Regions from separate parts of the Microbispora rosea genome, predicted to be linked through region 3. Evidence: riboswitches for the same ligand, from Rfam matches in the RefSeq annotation. Region 3 holds a riboswitch; each other region holds the start of a gene.

What was found. A riboswitch is a leader RNA that binds a small molecule or an ion and turns the genes downstream of it on or off. The one in region 3 is predicted to bind cyclic di-AMP.
Region 1: linked by a shared signal. The riboswitch ahead of ACIBK1_RS17260 (CHAP domain-containing protein) and the one ahead of ACIBK1_RS06100 (C40 family peptidase) in region 3 are both predicted to bind cyclic di-AMP.
Region 2: linked by a shared signal. The riboswitch ahead of ACIBK1_RS38295 (coiled-coil domain-containing protein) and the one ahead of ACIBK1_RS06100 (C40 family peptidase) in region 3 are both predicted to bind cyclic di-AMP.

The regions. Positions count from the first base shown of each region.
Region 1 is NZ_JBITJO010000003.1:1,074,604-1,077,865, forward strand. It holds gene ACIBK1_RS17250 (response regulator transcription factor) at 1-226, shown strand, start outside; gene ACIBK1_RS17255 (sensor histidine kinase) at 223-1,398, shown strand; cyclic di-AMP (ydaO/yuaA leader) riboswitch at 1,597-1,730, shown strand; gene ACIBK1_RS17260 (CHAP domain-containing protein) at 1,745-2,425, shown strand; gene ACIBK1_RS17265 (ArsR/SmtB family transcription factor) at 2,540-2,887, shown strand; gene ACIBK1_RS17270 (MerR family transcriptional regulator) at 2,915-3,262, opposite strand, start outside.
Region 2 is NZ_JBITJO010000016.1:20,830-24,091, forward strand. It holds gene ACIBK1_RS38285 (DeoR/GlpR family DNA-binding transcription regulator) at 1-188, shown strand, start outside; gene galT (galactose-1-phosphate uridylyltransferase) at 278-1,336, shown strand; cyclic di-AMP (ydaO/yuaA leader) riboswitch at 1,407-1,545, shown strand; gene ACIBK1_RS38295 (coiled-coil domain-containing protein) at 1,580-2,491, shown strand; gene ACIBK1_RS38300 (DUF2750 domain-containing protein) at 3,136-3,262, opposite strand, start outside.
Region 3 is NZ_JBITJO010000001.1:1,249,346-1,252,607, forward strand. It holds gene ACIBK1_RS06090 (alpha/beta fold hydrolase) at 1-713, opposite strand, end outside; gene ACIBK1_RS06095 (MarR family winged helix-turn-helix transcriptional regulator) at 776-1,192, shown strand; gene ACIBK1_RS06100 (C40 family peptidase) at 1,270-1,809, opposite strand; cyclic di-AMP (ydaO/yuaA leader) riboswitch at 1,904-2,061, opposite strand; gene ACIBK1_RS06105 (MarR family winged helix-turn-helix transcriptional regulator) at 2,502-2,942, opposite strand; gene ACIBK1_RS06110 (isochorismatase family protein) at 3,001-3,262, shown strand, end outside.

The DNA.
Region 1 (3,262 bases), on a different contig from region 3:
CGACGGACGGCAGGTGGCGCTGGGCCGCAAGGAGTTCGACGTGCTGCACGAGCTCCTGCGCGCCGACGGAGGGCTCGTGACCTCGGCCCGGCTGCGCGCGAACGTCTGGGACGAGCACGCCGACGCCGGCACGGGCGTGCTGCGCGTCACGCTCACTTCGCTGCGCCGCAAGCTGGGCGAGCCGCCGGTGATCGAGAACGTGCCGGGCCGGGGGTATCGGCTGTGACCCGTGCCCTGTCCCTGTGGAGCAGGCTCGGCCTGCGGATGCGGCTCACCCTGCTGTACGGCGGGTTGTTCTTCCTGGCGGGGTCGGTGCTGCTGTGGTTCACCCACCTGCTGACGGCGCGGGCGCTCAACCAGCGGTTCGTGGTGGCGGTGGCGTCGAAGGTGACCGGCATCGGCACCCCTGGGGCCGTCATGGGAACGACGCTGCCCGACGGCGACATGCTCGCCCAGCGGGTGCGCACCAACGTCGAGCAGGGGGCGGCCGACGTGCTGAGCGACGTGCTCCGCTCGTCGGTGGTCGTCATGGTCCTGGTCGGGGTCGTCGCGGTGGTGCTGGGCTACCTGGTGGCCGACCGTGCGCTGCGCCCGCTCGACCGGGTGACCGAGACCGCGCAGCGCCTGTCGGAGAGCACGCTGCACGAGCGCATCGCGCTGCGCGGCCCGCAGGACGAGGTCAAGCGGCTCGCCGACACCTTCGACGCGATGCTCGACCGGCTGCACCGGGTGTTCGACGCCCAGCGCCGGTTCATCGCCAACGCCTCCCACGAGCTGCGCACCCCGCTGGCGATCAACCGTACGGTCCTGGAGGTGTCGCTGGAGGAGCCGGCGGCGTCGGAGGACCTGAAGGCGCTGGCCCGCGCGCTGCTCGGCACCAACGCGAGGTACGAACGGCTGATCGAGGGCCTGCTCATGCTGGCGCAGTCGGAGCAGGAGGTGACCGCGCGCAAGCCGATCGACCTGCGGCAGGTCGTCCGTACGGCGATGGAGCAGATCGACCTGCAGCCGCGCCGCGGGAAGGTGGTCGTGCACGAGGACCTGCGCCCGGCGGTGGCGCACGGAGATCCGCTGTTCCTCGAACGCTGCCTGTTCAACCTGCTGGAGAACGCGATCAAGTACAACCTGCGGGACGGGGAGGTCTGGGTCCGGTTGCGGGAGGACGAGGCCGGGGTGAGCGTGACGGTGGAGAACACCGGGCCCCCCGTTCCGCCGTACGAGGTGGACGACCTGTTCGAGCCGTTCCGACGGCTCGGCGGCGACCGCGTCCGCTCCGCCCGCGGGGCGGGGCTGGGCCTGTCCATCGTCCGGGCCATCGCCGTGGCCCACGGCGGCGAGGTGGAGGCGCTGGCCCGGCCGGAGGGCGGCCTGGCGGTGACCGTACGCCTGCCGCGGTGAGCCGGGTCCTCCCTTGATCCCCATGCGCCGCTACCCGGCGACGCCCGGTTTGCCGCCTACTGCACAGTAAAATGTGTGTTGTTCTAACTTGACCGGTCTGACCTGGTCTATTACCTTTTAGGCAGCTCAGGGTGCACTTGCTCATCTCAATGGTCAAGAAGCCCTCCTCAGACCGAAGCGGCCGGCCGATCCCGGTCTGCCGCCCGGCCGCCGAGTCCGCGTCCGCGCGGAGCCGGGGACCCACCTCTCCTGGGGTGAATCGGCATGCGTGCCGTAGGGCGACTTCCAGCCCGAACCCGTCAGCTAACCCGGTAGGCGGCATGGAAGCAAGGGAGTACGCCCCACCATGCACGTCCTCAACACCTGTGTTCGCGCTGCCGTCGCCGGCGGGGCCCTCGCCTCGGCCCTGCTGATCGCGTCGCCGGCTGCGCACGCGGACAACCCGGCGACCGGCAAGGGCTCGGCCGCCGCGCAGTCCATGGCCGAGACCGCCTCCCGGCTGCCCAAGATCAGCTCGATGGACGTGCTGAAACTGGCCAGGAGCCAGGTCGGGATCAGCGAGAACGCCAAGGGCGGCGGCACCAAGTTCCAGCATTGGTACATGTCCACGCCCCGCGCCCGCGAGACCCTCGCCCGCGACGGCGGCGCGCTCACCGACTACCTCAACGCCCCCTGGTGCGACATGTTCGTCTCCTGGGTGGGCCAGCAGCTCGGCATCGGACCGGTGATGGGCTCCGACGCCTACACCGTGGAGCACGCCCAGTGGTTCGCCGACCACGGCCGCTGGGGCCACACGCCCAAGCCGGGCGCGGTGGTGTTCTTCAGCTGGAGCGGCAGCGAGGACATCGACGACATCCAGCACGTCGGGTTCGTCGTCAAGGACAACGGCAACGGAACGATCCAGACTATCGAGGGCAACACGGGCGACGGTGGCGCCGTCGAGGTCCGCACCCGTCCCACCTCGCAGGTGGCGGGCTACGGCTACCCGATGTACCCCGGGGACGTCTCCGCCTCCGCCTCCTCCTGAGGCACGACAGCTCCGAGGCGCGCCGGTGATCCCGGCGCGCTTCGCCGTCTCACCCGGGAGCGCCCGGCACCTGCCGAATTGACCGGTACAAGCGTGAGCTGCGAGCCTGGCGGCATGCACGCGTTCGACGTCCTCGGCGATCCGGTGCGCCGCCGGATCCTGGAACTTCTCGCGGAGGGCGAGCGCCCCGCCGGGGAGATCGGCGCGATCGTGCAGGAGGAGTTCGGGATCTCCCAGCCGGGGGTGTCCCAGCACCTGCGCGTGCTGCGGGAGAGCGGCTTCGCGACGGTCCGGGCCGAGGGCACCAGGCGCCTGTACGCCGTCGACCCCGCGCCGCTCCACGAGGTCGACACCTGGCTCGACCACTTCCGCCGCTTCTGGAACCAGCGCCTGGACGCCCTGGGCACCGAACTCGCGCGTGGAAAGCGGGAGCGCCGCCTCCGGGACGACGCCCGTCCGTGAGCCGTGCGCGCCGCCTCCGGGCCGGCGCTACCGGGGAGCCGCGCCCCGGGAGACCGGCCTGCATCTGGGGGCCACGCGCGCGAGTTTGGTCCAGCCCGTCCAGCCGCGCTGCTCCAGCAGCTCGATCAGCCGGCGCGCCGGCGGCACCGTGTCGAACGCCAGCCTGTCCATCAGCGTGACAAGCGGTGACGCCATCTCGGTGTCGTCGACGTAGTCCTCGCCCCGCTCGTCGGCCATATCCGTAAGGTAGGCGGCCAGCCTGTCGGCCAGTTCGACCAGCCGCGGGTCGTCGTCGGCCCGGTCGAGGGCCTGGCTCAGGGTGAGGTAGAAGTCGACGAGGCGCGGGTCCTCGATCTGCTCCCGCTTGCGTGCCAT
Region 2 (3,262 bases), on a different contig from region 3:
TGGTCCTGGCCGACCACACCAAGTGGGGGACGATCGGCATCAGCACGATCGCCGCCCTTGACGAGGCCGGCGTGGTCGTGAGCGACGTCGGCCTGCCGGAGGAGGCGCGCGCCGCACTGTCGGAGCACGCCGGCGAGCTCCTCCTCGCCGACCCCTCCGGGGAAACCGAGATGGAGACCGCGCTGTGACGCCGGACCTCTGGAAGGCCGCCTGTCCCCGGACCCCTGTAAGCCCGCTCTGACCCGGGACACCGCACCGTGAAGCTGGAGACCGCTCTGTGAAGCGCACCATCACCCATCTCGCCGACGGCCGTGAGCTCATCTATTTCGACCGGCGCGACGACGCCGACCACAGCGCCGTCGACACCAGGGACCTGCCGCCGCGCCCGCTCGCCTCCGAGCTGCGCTACGACCCCCTGATGGACGAGTGGGTGGCCGTCGCCCGGCATCGCCAGACGCGCACGCACCTGCCGTCCGCGGCGGAGTGCCCGCTCTGCCCGGGCCATCCCGGCTCGGAGATCCCCTCGCCGTACGAGGTGGCGGTGTTCGAGAACCGCTTCCCGTCGTTCAGCTTCAACACCGGCGCGTACGAGCAGGTGGGCGGGCTGAGCGAGGTGCGGCCGGGGATCGGGCGGTGCGAGGTGGTCTGCTTCACCTCCGACCACGACGCGTCGTTCAGCTCGCTGAGCGACGCGCAGGCCGAGCTGGTCGTCGAGGCGTGGGCCGACCGCACGGCGGAGCTGTCCGCGCTGCCCGGCGTGGAGCAGGTCTTCTGCTTCGAGAACCGCGGCGCCGAGATCGGCATCACGCTGCCGCACCCCCACGGGCAGATCTACGCCTATCCGTACGTCACGCCGCGTACCCGGCAGATGCTGGACGCCGCCGCCCGCCACCAGGGCGGCAACCTGTTCGCGGACGTCCTGGCCGCCGAGCGGAGGGGCCCCCGGGTGGTGGCCGCCAACGAGCATTGGACGGCCTTCGTCCCGGCCGCCGCGCGCTACCCGTTCGAGGTGCACGTCTACCCGCACCGCCGGGTGCCCGACATCCCGGCGCTGTCGCCCGAGGAGCGGGCCGCGTTCGCGCCGCTCTACATCGAGGTGCTGCGCCGGCTGGACGGGCTGTTCGGCGTCGTCATGCCGTACGTCGCGGCCTGGCACCAGGCCCCCGTCTCCTACCGGCGCGACCTCGCCTACCTCCACCTGCAGCTCTTCACGATCCGGCGCGCGCCGAACAAGCTGAAGTACCTGGCCGGATCGGAGTCGGCCATGGGCGCGTTCGTCAACGACGTGCTGCCGGAGGAGGCCGCCCGGATGCTACGCGAGGCGATAACGGCTTGATCTCCGGTTGGTTGCGGCTTTGGTGGCAGTCACCGTTTCTTTACCACTAGTATCCCTGACACCGGCCGTCACAACCGGTACGCCTAATCCCGGGCGCCCCGCCCGGGAGCCGGGGACCCAATCACGCACCTGGGGTCAAGGCAGTGACCTGCCCGGGCTTCTCCAGCCCGAACCCGTCAGCTAACCCGGTCGGCAGATGGAGAGGAGTGGGCTCTGCCCCGCGCGTTCCCCCTGGCTGTCGGCGTGCTCGCCTCCGCCGTCCTCGTGTTCGGCACGGCGGCGCCGGGTGTGGCCGATCCCAAACCGACGGAGAAACAGCTCAAGAAGGAGCTGGCGGACCTGCGGAAGAAGGTCGACCGGCTGATCGGCGACTACAACGCCAAACGCGTCGCCCTCGCCAAGGCCGGCGTGGAGGAGAAGGCGGCCCGCGGCCGGCTGGCCAAGGCCGAGGCCGACTACAAGGCCGCCAGCGACGCCGTACGGCAGATGGCCGGGCTGCGCTACCAGACCGAGAGCGCGATGGCGCTGCCCGACATGAACACCGCCGCGCTCAACTACCAGCTCAAAGAGGAGCAGGCCGCCAGGCTCGCGCACTTCGACCTGGTCCGCGACGAGCGGCAACGGGCCGCGGACGCCGCCAAGACGCTGACCGCGCAGCTCAAGGCGCAGGCCGCCGAGGTCGCCGGTCAGCGCGAGGACGCCGAGGATCTGATCGACGAGATCAAGGACAAGCTCGACGCGCTGATCCCGATCGCGCCGGGAAAGCGCGCGGGCGGGTCGTGGGCGCCCGAGCTCCCCAGCGGCACCGACAACATCACGCCCCGGATGAGATTCATGCGCGGCGAGGTCGAAAGCCACTTCACCCTGCAGTTTCCGGTGGGCTGCTACCGGGCGGAGAACAGCGGTGAGCATCCCCTCGGGCGCGCCTGCGACTTCATGATGAGCTCGGGCGGCGCCATGCCCTCCCCCGAGATGAAGGCCCTCGGCGACAGCCTGGCCGCCTGGGCCATCAAGAACGGGCCGAAACTCGGCGTGATGTACGTGATCTGGCAGCAGCGCATCTACAACCTCGGCCATCCGGGCTGGCGGACCATGTCCGACCGCGGCGGGATCACCGCCAACCACTACGACCACGTGCACATCTCGATGTACTAGGCCCGCAAGCCGTCTACCTGCATGTTCGATCCCGGCAGGACGGGTCAGGGCACATTGAGGGCACTTAAGCCGTCTGCCGGCCCCTTGGCCCAGGCGCTCCCGATGGCCGCACGCATCAGATCCTCGCTGGAGGGCATCAAGGCGGCCCTAACCGGGCCGCACGCGCCGCCGTCACGGCGCACGCCGCCGCCTCCCGCTGGCGCTCCCGGCGGACAGCGCGCAAAGAACGCCGGACGGCTGGCGCGGACGAGTCGATGGGCCGCCAGGCGACAGTACAAGTCCGCTCACAGGGGCGTCAGGCTGAGCTGGAAGTGCCGACCTGGTGCCAGGCCGCACGTGGTGATGCCTCCGGCGGGCGCGCTCCCGGCTTCGGGGGAAGAACGGCCGTTCCGACTTCGGCCGTAGCTGGCTGAGCTGGAAGGGTGCAGGGTCCCCCCGCCCCCGCTGCCCGAGTATTCGCGGCACCCGGAACCTGTCAACCGGCGCTGTGCAGGTAGGACGACCAGCGCGCGCGGAAGGTCACCGGGAACATGTACACGCGAAGCACCAGTTGACAGAACCCGGGGCGGCAGTCGCGAATGTGGGCAGCTATCGGGGGCTGGGGGAGTCCGGCCGGGGTTGCACCTCCGTCGCCGCGTAGACCCCTATCGCTCGTACGGTGGCTCGCCAAGCGCATGAGCCAGCCGATTCAGCACCTCATCGACAGTGAAGTCCCAACCAGTCAGCCGCTGTCCGCTCCAGTTGATCCCGACCCGGAAGTCGTCCTTGGCG
Region 3 (3,262 bases):
ATGTGCGGGAGGTGACCGGCCTCGGGGATCACCTCCAGCCGGCCGTTCCGGAAGGCGTCGGCGTAGGCGGCGCCGTAGGCGGGCGTGACGATCCGGTCGCTTTCCCCCCACAGCAGGAGAGCGGGCACGTCGAGGTGCCGCAGCCGGCGGAGCAGCTTGGGATCGTGCATGTAGGGGTCGCCCGCCAGCGTGCGCATGGTGGCCATGTCGGCTGCCCGGCGCGCGAGTTGGTCGGCGGGGACGCCGGCCGGGTCGACGTAGAAGCGCTGCGAGTCGTGCCAGGCGTATTCGGCGACGCCGCGGGCGTCCAGGGAGAAGAAGTCGCGGATCGGCTCGCCGGGCACGTCCACGCCGACGGCGTCGATCAGCACCAGCCCGGTGATGACGCCCGCCGTGTCGCGTACGGCCATCTCGGCGGCGGTCCAGCCGCCGAGGGAGGAGCCGACGACGAGGACGTCGCGCAGTCCCAGGCGATGCAGACAGTGCAGGTAGGTCAGGGCGAGGTCGTCTATGCCGGTGAGCCATGGGGGGCGGTGGGCGCCGTCCCAGCCGGGGTGCACGGGCGTGACGGTGTGTGTCGTCCGGGAGAGGTGCCCGGCGAGCCCGGCGACCGTGGCGGGGCCGCCGCCGCCGTGCAGGATCAGGGCCGGTCTGCCGGTTCCGGCCTCCGACACGTGGAGGGACAGATCGTCATAGAGCGGGATGGTGTCCATGGCCGCAGCATAACTAAAGAAGCTTATTTAAACTAGCTTAGTTTTCGTACTACACTCGTCTCGTGCGTAGTGATCTGCAACAACTCGGGCGAGCGGTCAAGCAGGTCCAATATCGGCAGCACCGGGCCCTGGAGGGCGGGCTGTCGGCGGTCGGCGCGACGCTCGCCCAGTGGGACGCCCTCCGAGCGATCAGCCGTTCTCCCGGGGCGTCGGCCCGGGAACTGGCCGCGGCGACGTTCCAGACCGAGCAGGCATTCGGGGCCCTCGCCGGTCGGCTGGTGGCCCAGGGATGGATCGAGCGCAGGCCCGGGCGCGGCCGGCGCATCGAGCACCATCTCACCTCTTCCGGCGAGCGGGTCCTGGAAGCCGGGCACAAGGTCGCCGACGAGGTGCTCGCCAGGTGCTACACCGCCTTGACGGACGTAGACCGCGCGACGCTGCTGGCCCTGCTCCAGCGCCTCATCGTGGAGGACGCGTAGCCTCCGGCCCGCGGCCGGCCTCCGGTGGAGACGCCCCGACGGCGCGCTTCGGGGCATCTCCACGGAGGATTCCCAGGTCAGACGCCGGGGCGTACGGCGGTGAGGAAGCTGCCTCTCCAGTAGGAGTCGAGCTTGTCGATGCTGACCACCGCGCCGCTGTGGGGGGCGCTGATCACCTTCTTGTGCCCGATGTACATGCCCACGTGGCCGCCGCCACTGGTGAAGATGAGGTCGCCGGGCTTGAGGTGCGGCAGGGAGACCTTCTTCTTGGCGGCGTTGAGCATCGACCACGTCGTACGCGGGAGCTTGACGCCGGCCTTGCGCCAGGCGAACTGGACCAGCCCGGAGCAGTCGAACGCCCGTGGGCCCGTGGCGCCCCATATGTACGGATCGCCGAGTTGCTTCTTCGCCACCTCGATGGCGCGCTCGGCCTTCTGCTGCTGAAGGGCCGACTTGGTGAGCTTCGTGGTGGCGGAGTCGTCCGCCGTGGACGTCAGGGGAGCCTCGCGGTTGTACGGGGTGGTCGCCGTGGCGGCGGGCTCGGGCGGGATGATCGTCGAGGCCGGGGGCGGGGCCGTCGCCGGTGTCGGCGCGGCGGCTGCGGGGAGTGCGCTCAATGCTCCCGCGGACGCGGTGAGCGCCGCGCTACTGAGCGTGACGCAGGCGATGTGGAGCAGAGTGGTGGAGTTGGTGGACAGGGGATCTCTCCCTTTGGTCTTCCGCTTGCGCCTACCGGGTTAGCTGACGGATTCGGGCAGGGAAGTTGCCCTACGGCGCTGGCGCGCCGATTCACCCCAGACCTTCGTCGAAGGTCGATTGGTTCCCCGGCTCCGAGCCTCCTTGCTGCACGGATTCGGCATCACCGTCGCCCAGGGGGGCGGAGAGGACGTGGCGACGGCGACAGTGGATGGTCGAACCCGGCCGGGCCGGGTTCGTCACGGCGGCGTCACGCGGACCCCACCGCAGGGCAAGGAAACTACCAAGCAGCCCATATCGCCGCAAAGGGCATGAAAAGGGTAATGACCGTATAAAAAGGATCAAAAGCGCGAAACCGCAGGTCAGGGCGGCTCTGAATGCAAAATGTGGCGCTCGTCACACTTGCCGGGATCTTCCGGTCGCAGGGGGGCGCGCCTGTATGAGCTGCACAGCAAGGCGGGGTGCTCACCGCAGTGCAAACGCGTGCCCGCCGTCGCGGCCTCGTGGCGTCGCGGACAAGGGGGCGAGGGCCCGGACGGCGTCGGCCCGGCATATGCACAACGACCGGTGACCGGACCCGGTCGCGGTCCGTGGATGCGCCGCTAGCCGCCCGCTAGTCGGCGGGCAGGCCGTTGCGGCGGGCCAGCGTGAGCAGAACGCTCCGCAGTGCCTCGGTCTCCTCGGGGTCGAGGCCGTCGGTCAGTTCGCTGTCGAGTTCGGCCGCCGCCGCGGTGCAGGTGGCCAGCAGCTCCCGGCCCTCTTCGGTGAGTGCGAGCGTCTGCCTGCGCCGGTCCGAAGGGTCGCGTTCGCGCTGTATGGCGCCGAGCTCCTCCAGGCGGTCGGCGAGCGACACCACCAGGCTGGGCGCCACGTTCATGAGCTTGGCGATGTCGAGCTGAGAGGTCGCCGTTCCGGACTCCAGCACCGTCAGCAGTCCTATGTGCTTGGGCTTGAGGCCGTGGCCGGCCAGGCGCGCCGAGAACCGCTCGGTCACAACGGCCCCCAGCGTGCCGAGCCGGAAGGCCAGCGTCGAGGTCAGCTTGACATCGTTCATGCCTTCAATGCTACCGTCCTTAAACGATTCAACCTCTGAACGATTTGGAGTCAGAACGATGCTGAACCCCGCCTCCGTCCACGTGGTGTTCGCCGACCTTCAGGCCGGCATCGTCGAGGCCAGTGCGACCAACCCGGCCTCTTCCATCCGCCGCGCGGCCAAGGTCCTGAACGGACTCGTCGCAGCCCTGGACATCCCGTTCACCCTCTCGGCCGCGCCTCGCCCCGGCGGCCCCGTGATGGTCGAGGAACTGCCGGACGGTGAGCCGTACGTGCGCACCGGACCGTCCTGCTGGGACGACGTGGCCTGGCGCGAGGCCG